Regions from separate parts of the Paenibacillus jiangxiensis genome, predicted to be linked through region 1. Evidence: riboswitches for the same ligand, from Rfam matches in the RefSeq annotation. Region 1 holds a riboswitch; the other holds the start of a gene.
What was found. Region 1 has a riboswitch for cyclic di-AMP ahead of ACI1P2_RS28640 (C40 family peptidase). Riboswitches for the same ligand answer to the same signal wherever they lie in the genome.

Region 2: linked by a shared signal. The riboswitch ahead of ACI1P2_RS01010 (hypothetical protein) and the one ahead of ACI1P2_RS28640 (C40 family peptidase) in region 1 are both predicted to bind cyclic di-AMP.

Annotation. Positions count from the first base shown of each region.
Region 1 covers NZ_JBJURI010000043.1:24,467-30,018, forward strand. The annotation lists gene ACI1P2_RS28630 (M1 family metallopeptidase) at 1-1,598, shown strand, start outside; gene ACI1P2_RS28635 (hypothetical protein) at 1,612-2,442, shown strand; cyclic di-AMP (ydaO/yuaA leader) riboswitch at 2,718-2,856, shown strand; gene ACI1P2_RS28640 (C40 family peptidase) at 2,863-3,339, shown strand; gene ACI1P2_RS28645 (GNAT family N-acetyltransferase) at 3,470-3,997, shown strand; gene ACI1P2_RS28650 (4a-hydroxytetrahydrobiopterin dehydratase) at 4,066-4,365, opposite strand; gene ACI1P2_RS28655 (hypothetical protein) at 4,479-4,772, opposite strand; gene motA (flagellar motor stator protein MotA) at 4,985-5,552, shown strand, end outside.
Region 2 covers NZ_JBJURI010000001.1:215,020-220,571, forward strand. The annotation lists gene ACI1P2_RS01000 (ABC transporter ATP-binding protein) at 1-588, opposite strand, end outside; gene ACI1P2_RS01005 (ABC transporter ATP-binding protein) at 569-2,311, opposite strand; gene ACI1P2_RS01010 (hypothetical protein) at 2,408-2,824, opposite strand; cyclic di-AMP (ydaO/yuaA leader) riboswitch at 2,953-3,147, opposite strand; gene ACI1P2_RS01015 (GNAT family N-acetyltransferase) at 3,571-4,011, shown strand; gene ACI1P2_RS01020 (rhamnogalacturonan lyase) at 4,133-5,552, opposite strand, start outside.

The DNA.
Region 1 (5,552 bases):
AGCTGCGCAATGATACGATGCCCGCCAACGGCTACGGCTCAATCACTTTGAAAGACCTGAAGACAGAGGACGGGCTTCCACTGATGCACCGTATCCAGTATGTTCAGCCCGATGACGGCAATACGGCGGACCAGACGCTGATGAAGGTAAGGCTCCCCAGACCTGTGAAAGGAGGGGAGAGCATCACCCTGTATATGAGCTTTGAAGTGAAGCTTCCCAAAGTCTTTGCGCGGATGGGGTATGCCGGTGATTTCGTCATGGCTGGGCAATGGTTTCCGAAGATCAGCGTCTATGAGCCCGCCGGACGGCGGGGCCGTGCGGAAGAGGGATGGAATCTGCACCAATACCACGGCAATTCCGAGTTTTATGCCGATTTCGGGATTTACAGCGTGCGCATTCAGGTGCCCGATTCCTATATCGTAGCTGCCACTGGCTTTCCTACACGGGCTCCGGTCAGCAAAGGCGGACGCAGAATTTATCAGTATTATGCAGATGATGTGCATGATTTTGCCTGGGCCGCCTCGCCTGATTTTGTCACCTATGAAGAGCCATTCTCCACCGCGCAGGTGCCGGGCGTCAAGATCAAGCTGTATATGGACTCCTCTCATAAAGAGCTGAAAGCCCGTTATATGTATGCAGCCAAAGCCGCACTGTCCAACTTCAGCAAGTGGTACGGGCCCTATCCCTACTCCACCTTGTCCATCGTCGTTCCTCCGCAAAATGCAAACGGCGCCGGCGGAATGGAGTATCCGACGCTAGTTACGGCTTTCGGGGCTGACGATGCCGCGCCGGGATATAGCCTGGAGCGAACCGTGGTGCATGAAATCGCCCATCAATACTTTTACGGCATCGTGGCCAGCAATGAGTTCGAAGAACCGTGGCTCGATGAAGGGTTCGCCTCCTATGCGGAGGATAAATTAATGGAACAGGAATACGGCCTCATCCCGAACACGCCTTTGCAATCTGGACAGGTCTATGCCCCTGAACCGCTGACCCGTGAAGCATGGAAATACAGCTCGCCCAGCCACTATGCGCAAAATGCTTACCTGCGCGGCAAATTGGTGCTGCTTGGCATGGAACGGCAGCTGGGAAGCGCCAAAATGGAAGCTTTGCTTCGTTCCTATGTGCGGAAATACCGCTTCAAGCATCCATCCACCCAGGATTTTCAGCGAGTGGCGGAGAAATTGACGGGCAGGTCATGGTCCCAATATTTCAATCAGTATGTATACGGCAGCCAGATGGCCGATTTCGCGGTGGACAGCATTCAGCTTCGCAAGCTGGAGAATGGGATGTACGAGTCTGTCGTTACCGTTTCCAAAAAGGGTGGCGACGTGCCGGCAGTGCCCGTACAGATTACGTTCGAGGATAAAAGCAGCGTGCAGAAAACATGGGACGGCAAGCAGCAAAAGGTAACCTACCGTATTCAAAGCCGGTCCCCTGCAGTCTCGGTGGTCATTGATCCCCTTCATACGATCCCTCTGGAGAACAACCACCTGAATAACACACTGCTGGCCAAGCTGCCGGAGAAAACCGAAACGCGCTGGCTTCTGGGGATGACCAGGCTGGCTGAAGCTCTGATTGGAAGTCTGTCATGGTGAGGTGTCCGAGGTGATGAATTCTGTCAAAGAGGGTTGGACGCTCGTCCGCTTGCACTTTTTCATCGTAATTCTGCTGTTTATCTACCGTCTTGTCTGGGGAGTATTCAACTATAAATACACCGAGTCGGGGATCGTGCCCCTGCTGCTGCGTTATCCGGGAAGCGGGCAGAGCGAGCTCAATCAGACCTTATTCTGGATGGAGAGCCAAATTGCATTGACGCAAAATTCTTCCGTCCATCTGTATTTCTGGGTTCTGCTTGCGGTCATCATGCTGCGCATGCTGTTGACCCCTTTGGTCCGGGTGGGTGTGTATTACAGCCTGCACATGAAGAAAGAACAGGGGCGGCGCTCCTTTCTCATCGGCATCCGTCTGTTCTGGCGTTCGTCCCTTTTATATTACATGGTTGAAATCTGCCTTCTGCTGCTTCCCGGATACTGGATTATACCGCGTCTGCTGCAGACTCTGTCCGGTTCAATGAACGAGCCGCTCCTGGCTGCCGTCCGTCTTCTCCCCTACATCGCTTTATGGGGCGTTTTGGCCTGGCTCATCCGTCAATGCGTGATGTACATGCAGTTCGGAACGATCAGTGGGAGGGGCGCGTGGTTCTCGCTCGCCTGCTGCATGCGGCGAATCCTGCCCGGTATCGGAATATCCGCACTGCTCGGAGCATCCGTAATCGTCCTGCTCTCTATCTTTACCGCTTCGGCCTGGCTGTGGACAGGGCTGCTTGCACTCATTCTGCATCAGACCTACCATTTTATTTCTTCACTTTTTACAATATGGCATACGTCCGCACAGTATCATTTATGGAATACGGCCTGTGATTCGTTCGCCAAGGAGTAAATTGATGCCAACCCCTGCATTTCAGCGAATAAAAATATATTGATTTATCAAAAGTATAGGTTCATTCAATTACACTTAACATAGTGTTTTCGATCTTTTATGTCTCTGCTTGCTGCAGAGACTATTTTTTTGAAGTTTTTTGCTATGAAACATTTGCCAAACCATGCTGCCTTTGTTACAATAGTCGCAGTGAACTGATAGTAACAACTTTGTAATTATTGTTGTAACCTTTTTAGACAAACCATTCATGATTGTTCATACGCTTCAAGGTGCATATCTAAGTGAAGCCGAATTCCCGGCACCTGGGAAGCGGGGGAACCAGTTTTGGGTGAATTGATCTCGCAACAGAGGGATCATAGGGGAACCTTCTACCGAACCCTTAAGCTAACCTCGCAGGCATTGGAAGGGGTTTGTATTTTTTTGAAGAAGAAGCTAACCATCGCACTCATGAGTGCAGCAATCGCCTTCTCGGCGTTTTCGTTCGGCGCAGGAAGCGTATATGCGGACTCTAAAATGGACCAGATCATCCAGGATGCCAAAGGCACTTCTTATAGAGCAGGCGGCACAACGTTGAGCGGATTTGACTGTTCCGGATTTACAAGTTATGTATTTGAGAAGCTTGGTCTCGATCTTCCACGCCAATCCTCCTCCCAATTCGATATGGGAACCTCCGTTTCACGGGATGAAATGCGACCTGGCGATCTGGTATTCTTTAACACCAACGGAAGAGGAGTTTCACATGTAGGTATCTTTGTAGGGGACGGCAAGTTTGCCCACTCCTCCTCATCGCGTGGTGTTACCGTCAGCTCCTTGAACGAAAGCTACTACGCCAATCGGTATCTTGGTGCCAAACGTGTCATGAGCACATCCACTTACGAATCTGTTGCCCTTGACTAGAAATCATTACATCATTCATATGAACTTCAATAGCAGCTTCGATTCCGATTGGAATTGAAGCTGTTTTTATTGCCAAACAGGTTTAACTGGAGTACCATTTTTAAGTAGTAATGTGTAGGGGGAAAAGAATATGTCCGCCGGATCAACAAGCTATCAGGTCGTTCCGATGAGTGAAGAGCAGGCGGCTGCCATATGCGAGTGGAAATATGAACCGCCTTATGATATTTACGGCTGGCTCCCCTGGGAGCAAATGAAGGCTCTCGATATCGAATTCGCCAACCCGGAGCTGCGAAGCTCCCAATATGTCGCCGTATTGGCTGAGTCAGGCGATCTGTGCGGATTTGCCCAGTATTTCCCCATGGAAGGGGTGACCCGCCTTGGTCTAGGAATGCGTCCCGAGCTATGCGGTCATGGACATGGCGCGGAGTTTGTGAAGGCTATCGCTGAGGAAGCCAGGCGCCGTACGCCGCAAAATGAGATCGACCTCGAAGTCCTCGTCTGGAACAAACGGGCCATCAAAGCCTACCGGTCGGCAGGCTTTCGGATTACCGATACCTACGAGCGCCAGACTCCCGAAGGGATGAAGCCTTTTCATTGCATGGTCTACAAAAATGGTAAAGGTACAGACGATATACCAAACGCCCCGGATTCAGAGTAATTAACTCTAGACCAGGGCGTTTTTCCATTTAAACGCTTATTATGCTTAAGTTAAATTCGGCTGTAGGGTTAATCCTCCGAACGCATTCGCTCGAACGCTTCATTGTACTGCTGCGCTTCTTTTATATCTACTGCTGTGATCCCGCCTTCATCCCATGAGGTAAGACGCAGTGTGACCGTCTTGTAATCAATGGTGATAAACGGATGGTGATTGAATGCTTCCGAAATACCAGCTACCTCATCCACGAATGCGATTCCCCTCATAAAGCTGGAAAAGACATATTTTCGGACAATCCAGCGTCCCTCTTCAAGCTCCCAGCCCTCCAACCTCTCCAGATGAGCCTCTATTTCCTCTAATGTAAAAGGCATTGTAATTCCTACTCCTCTCCGTTATACGGAAGCCGTTCCTGATGTCTTTAGGGTCAGTGCCTATATCGTGTTTCATATTACCATGGCTTCGGTGAGAAATCCACATGGTTATGTTATACGAGCGACACGAAGGTCAGCTCCTCTTCTCCGATCAGAACATCGATCCGGTAGTGGTTCCGGTCATGAATGACGACTCCGCTGCCGACCGGAATAACCGGCTCTTCCCCAAGCGCATAAAAGAGATCCTCGGCCAGCGCCTCCTGAACCTCGACACGTTCCTCGCCGCCCAGACACTCCCATTCCTCTGCTTCCATTTCAAAAAAAAGGTAGCTGTCCGGAATACGCCCTACTGCAGCCGTTAACTCCTTAAGAATATGCTCATATTCCCTTCCATGCTTAACACCCATGCGAACTCTCCGCTCCTTATTCCAGATTGAATTCATGTTCTCAAAATTGTCATTAAACAGAGTTGTCTTCATTATACCGTGAAATCCCCCTTAAAAAAAAAGGGGCTTTTGTCGATAAATATGGTAATCCGTTTCATCAAAATGCGTTGGAGGGCAAGGATGTCCCCTGGCCGACCGGATGTTCTACCAATTTCTCATGGACGAGGTGTACAATGCAAATTTCAACAATTATAGGACTTGCACTCGGGCTCGTATCCCTGGTTGTCGGCATGATCCTCAAAGGGGCGCCTGTCGTCAATTTGGTCAATAACCCTGCTGCTTACATGATTATCTTTGTAGGCACAGCCGCCAGTGTATTCATGGCCTTCCCGATGTCGGATATGAAGAGAGTACCCAAGCTTTTCAAAATAATTTTCACTGAGCAAAAGCTGCCTGACCGCCAGCAATTGATCACTACTTTTATGGAGTGGGCGTCCATCACCCGTCGTGAAGGTCTTCTGGCCCTTGAACCCAAAGTGGAAGAGATCGACGACGCCTTTCTGCGCAGCGGGATGCGGATGATCATTGACGGCAATGATCAGGAATTCGTGCGTGATGTTCTTATGGAAGATATCAATGCCACGGAGGAAAGACACCGGGCCGGTGCGCAGATCTTTTCCCAAGCTGGCATGTATGCTCCGACACTGGGGGTGCTCGGGGCGGTCGTCGGTCTGATTGCGGCTCTTGCCGATCTCAGTGACATGGAGAAGCTCTCCCACGCCATCGCCGCCGCCTTCATCG
Region 2 (5,552 bases), on a different contig from region 1:
CAGCAGTGTCAGCACAGGACTCAGCGTCAGCATCACAGCCACCGTCCCCACCAGCGTGAGCACGCTGGAGAAAATTTGGATGGCCGAGCTGTTCAGCGTGGAGCTGACATTCTCAATGTCGTTGGTCAGGCGGCTCATAATTTCTCCTTGCTGGCGTTTGCCGAAGAACGGAATCGGCAGCCTGTGCAGGTGTGAAAACAAATCGAGGCGCATCCGGTACACCGTCTCTTGCGCCACCTCAATCATCCAGACATTTTGCAGCCAGACGGTCAGCGAGTACAGGGCATACACAACAGCCAATCCGGCCAGGAACCAGATCCATGTCCGGTTTGGCCCTCCTTCCAGATAATGATCTATGGCCACGCCCACGAGATAAGGCCCCAGCAGAGCGAGCCCGGAGCTGAGTAAGACCATCAGCAGAACAAGCGCCAATTTGAATTTTCGGCGGGCCAGGTAATGCCATATCCGCTGTAACGTGCCGGACCAGTTCTTCGCTTTGGCCGCAGGCTTCCGGCCGCCACCGGGGGCTGTCCGCCGAGCCGATGCAGGCCTTGGATACCGGAATGGTTCAGTGAATGCCTTGAGCATGCTGAAGTGCCTCCTCTCCGAACTGTGACTGATAAATACGTTGGTATAATTCTGAACCGGAAAGCAATTCCTCATGTGTTCCCTTGGCAATGAGGCAGCCTTCATCCAGCAGCAGAATCAGGTCCGCGGACATCGTTGAGCTGATTTTCTGTGTAATCAGAAACGTCGTGCATGAGAGAGCCTCCAATTCGGCCAGCAAAGCCGCTTCGGTCTTCACGTCAAGCGCACTGGTGCTGTCGTCCAGTATCAGAATGGACGGCTTGCGTACGAGTGCGCGGGCAATGGAGAGCCGCTGCTTCTGTCCTCCGGACAGATTGATCCCACGCTGGCCCAGAACAGTATCGTAACCACTCGGCAGGCCTTCGATCGTCTCATGAAGCTGGGCCTGCCGTGCCGCTTCGCGGATATCGCCCAGTGTGGCGCGCTCATCCCCCCAGGCGATATTCTCGCGGATCGTTCCCGAGAACAACAACACCTCCTGCGGCACATAACCGATGGCATCCCGCAGTTGCCTCACATCAAGCTGCTTCGCGTCCATGCCGTCGATCAATACGACGCCTTCCGTCTCCTCATACAGCCTGGGAATCAGTTGAACAAGCGAAGACTTGCCCGAACCGGTCGCCCCCATGATCGCCACCCGCTCGCCCGGCCGCACCTGGAATGAAATATCCTCCAGAACAGGGGCGCTGCCTTCCGAGTAACGGAACCCAACGTTGTGGAACTCCACCTGTCCCTGAACGGGCCTCACTTCTCGCGTGTTGTTCGCATATCCTGAAGCGCTGTCTTCCGCTGCCAGCACCTCACCAATCCGCTGTGCCGATGCTCCGGCACGGGAATAGGTAACCACAATCCAGGACAGTGCCGACAACGCGCCGATCGTCCTTAGCGCATAGTTGACAACTGCAACAACTTCGCCGACTGAAGCCTCACCTGCGGCAATATCCACCCTTCCGTTCCACAGCACCGCTATAATGGCCAGGTTCATCAGCAGCAAAATGAACGGCATTGTCGTTTCTGTCAGCCGCAGCGCACGAACGGTGCCCTTCATCAATTCTCCGCTAAGACGGGAGAAACGCCCGATTTCATGCCCCATGCGCACAAATACCCGAATCAGCCGGATCGCGGTCAGATTTTCCTGAATAGAGCCGTTGACGCTGTCCAGCCGGCGCTGCACGCCGCGGAACAAAGCCGATGCTTTCTTCATTACAAGGTATAGAAACACCAGCAGTACAGGAACAGTAACCGTCAGAAGCAGCCCAAGCTTGACGTTGACCACGAGCGACATGATGACACTGCCCAAAACAAGCAGCGGCACACGGGACATAAAGCGAAGGCTCATGAAAATGGTATCCTGGAGCTGCGATACATCGCCAGTAAGGCGGGTGATCAGCGATGAGACCGCGAACCGGCTGAACAGCGCATAGGAAAAAGACTGCACCATCACGTAAAGTCTGCTCCGCAAATCATAAGCAAATCCCTGGCTGGCATGTGACGCATAAAATGTGCCAATGATGCCGGCGGCAAATGCGACGGCTGCCCCTGCCAAAAGAAAGCCGCCCCACAGCCAGACGGCCTGCAGATTGCCCGTCCGAATACCGTCATCGATAATTCTGGAAATGATCCACGGCTGAAGCAGCTCAACCGACAGCTCCACCAGCATCATGAAAATAGCAACAATTGAGGCGAGGCGGTACTTTTTCAGAAATGCAAATATGTATGCCATATCCCCCTCCGATTAGCACGGTCCGCCGTCCAGCCTGAGCTTTAGCGACCCCGCCGCTTAGTCCGCACCGTTAATACGTACATTGTAACAAACATATTACCGGCATCCATCTCTAAGTCCGTTCAAGATAAAACCGACTTCTCCTGTCTTGGTATAAATCACATGGTCCGCGCCCATCCGCTGGTAAACACCCCTCGGATGCATCAGCTGCCGGGTAATGACATGAATCTCCCGTTCTGTCCATGACCTGCAGATTTGCAGATAGCGGCAGGTAAGATTGAGACTGCTCTCAAATATGAAAATACAGCCCACCGTCATTTTGGGAATGACCCACTTCTCCGTCATGGACGTATCGATCCGAAGAATTTGCTCCACCCCCTGCTTCTCAAAATGCTTCTCTTCTGCGGTGCTGTTCGTCAGAACCGCAAAGGGCAAATGGTGATGCTGCAGCAGCTTCACAAATTTTCGGCCGTCGTTGTTAGGAGCAACAACGAGAATGGTCTCGGTTTGCATTCAGATCCTCCTCGATATTCGGGCAGCAAAGATACAAAAAAAGAAGCCAGGGCGTCCAAGTAGCTTCCCGCGGCTTCTCCCAAGGTCCATATGCCAATAAAGCATGGACTGGATATTAGTCGGTTTGCTGCCTCTCCCTGTACGCTTATGAGGTTAGCTGTCGGATTCGGGCGAGAGAGTCGCCCTACGCGTCCGAGACCTTGGAATCTCCTCCGCGATTCACCCCTGCAAGCCATATCTGTTCCGCCTTTCCTGCCGGAATCAGTCGGCCGCTTTGGTTCCCCCATTTTCCGCTCTGTGCGAAAATTCAGCGGTAAAAGCAAAATTATCATATAAAAAAAATCAAATTACGATTTGAATCATACACCCGCCCGGCTTATAGTGTAAAGACTTGTTATTCCCGATTCTTTCAAAAATTTGCTTTAATCAAAGGCTGTCAAAGCAGCCTGTTAAGGCGCCACTATACCAAAAGTGTTAATAGCCACTATAACCATCGGAAAATACGGTTGGACGGCTTCAGTATTCTAACTGAATTTTACTACCATCGTAGGTGCAAGTAGTTTAATATTAACGAGAACTTCTCAGTTCAAAGTTCGAAAAAAGATGACGAATGAAATTGATCCATCTTCTTAAAGGAGTGATGTGGTATGAGAAATTACCGATGTCAAATTGATGCTGTGCCGAAAAAGTCTTCCAAGTAGGGGAGCACGTACAGGGTTCCCCTGAATACAAGGAGGAGTCCAGTATTGATTACATTACAAACCATATCCAAGAGTAATTGGGAAGAATGTGCCTATCTAAAACCAAAACCGGAACAAGAAAGGTTTATGGCTGCAAATCTTTACTCGATTGCAGAGGCGCAATTTTTAGAAGGATTTGTAACAAAGGCGATTTACAAAGATGATGTAATGATTGGATTTACAATGTATGGACCAGATCCTGAGGATGGGAACAACTGGATTTACCGTTTTATGATTGACGAAAGATTCCAAGGACAAGGCCATGGTTATAAAGCTATGTTGCTGGTTATTGATGAGATAAGAAAAAGCAATAACAGAACTGAGGTTATAATGCTTGGCTACAATCCAGATAATGAAGAAGCCAGACTGCTATACACAAAATCAGGCTTTAGAGAAGTGGGACCAGCTCCTTGGGGGGAAATACTTGCAAAGTATAGTTTTGAATAACTTATCTGATTGCAATTATGAATATTATGCTGCATGAACTGAAGCCTTGACTGTATTAAACCGCCCTTTACTGGGCGGTTTATCTTTTGACCGAAAAGTTTCGTAAAATTATTGCTTCACATCACTTTTCATTTTGTCCAATAAACAACTTTGCATACCGGGTGAGACTCCATGCAGCCCGCTGCGAAATCTGCTCCTCCTTTTTGTTTCCGCCGATCTGGGAAATGAACTTCTCCATCAAACTTGCAGCCTTGCCCGTATTCCCTTGCTCCAATTGTTTTTGCGCCTGCTTCAGGGTGCTGTTCAGACGGGAAGCGAGATCGCCCTTCACTTCTTTGGCCGCACGGTACTGATCGAGCGCGGTCTGCAGACCATTCAGCGCGGCGGGCGCATGGAAGACGGGAACCGGCACCTCCGCCCAATCCGTGTCTGAAGCAAAATAGAAGCTGGTATATGACGGCTGGTTGTAGGCCGTATTTTGCCGTGCCACACCGGTCCGGTACTGCGGATCATGCATAAGCGTGTACAGCTTGCGGTCCGTTACTTCCGTGCTCAAATAAATCCGGATCGCCGAGCTGTCCGCCTTGCGGACAAGCATTTCTTCTCTCCAATCCCCGAAAATATCCGCCACAAGCGAAGGTGTGCCTTTGGTATAGTTGTTGGTCAAGGTTCCATCCGCTGTCAGCAGGACGCCGCGCTTCCAGTCTTCGATCACCGGCGTGACGTCAATCGCCCCGTTCACAATTTGCGTTGTCATATCCGCGGCCCATTTGATGTTCATATTGGTGCCGGGCATGCTGCTGCTAAGCTGCTCGCCGGCGGCCGTCCACAGGCCGACCGCCCAGGTCTCCAGTCCCCTGTGCCTCGGCTCAATATCTCCCACCATACCGCGTCCCGTATCCTTGCCGGTGTATCCGCCATAAATGACCTCACCGGTGGCCGCATCCCGCAGGGAATAGCCGTAAGGAGCGTAGGTGCCGCCTTCATGGACCATGAAAATCTCCTGTCCCGGCCGGTCCGGGTCAATATCCGTGACATGCAGCGCGTCCCCGTGCCCCAGACGGGCGATCGTACCCGGCGCGGCGCTCTGCTCGGGCATCTCATCCATGGAGCTGTACAGCAGGCTGCCGTCATCATCCAGGGTGGCCGAGCCATAGACGATTTCATCCCTGCCGTCCTGATCAACATCCGCCACGCTCAAGGAGTGCGCCCCCTGGGTCGTTAGCGTGCCAAGCTGCGGATCGGTGCCATCCCTGCCATGCGGGCCATCATTGAACGGATTGCTCATGACCGTCCAGCCGCTGTCTGCCAGCCACTGCTTCCGCAGATGCTCGCCCTCCCACTGGTAGGCTGCAACCGTTGAGCGAGTGTAGTAGCCGCGTGCCAATATAGCAGATGGCTGAACCCCGTCCAGATAGGCGACTCCTGCGAGAAAACGGTCCACCCGGTTGCCGGGTTCAATCCGGGCCATGGCGTAATCTCCCCACATCAGCCCGTCATCATGCCGTTCCGGCTCATATCGCACGGTATCCAGCTCTTTC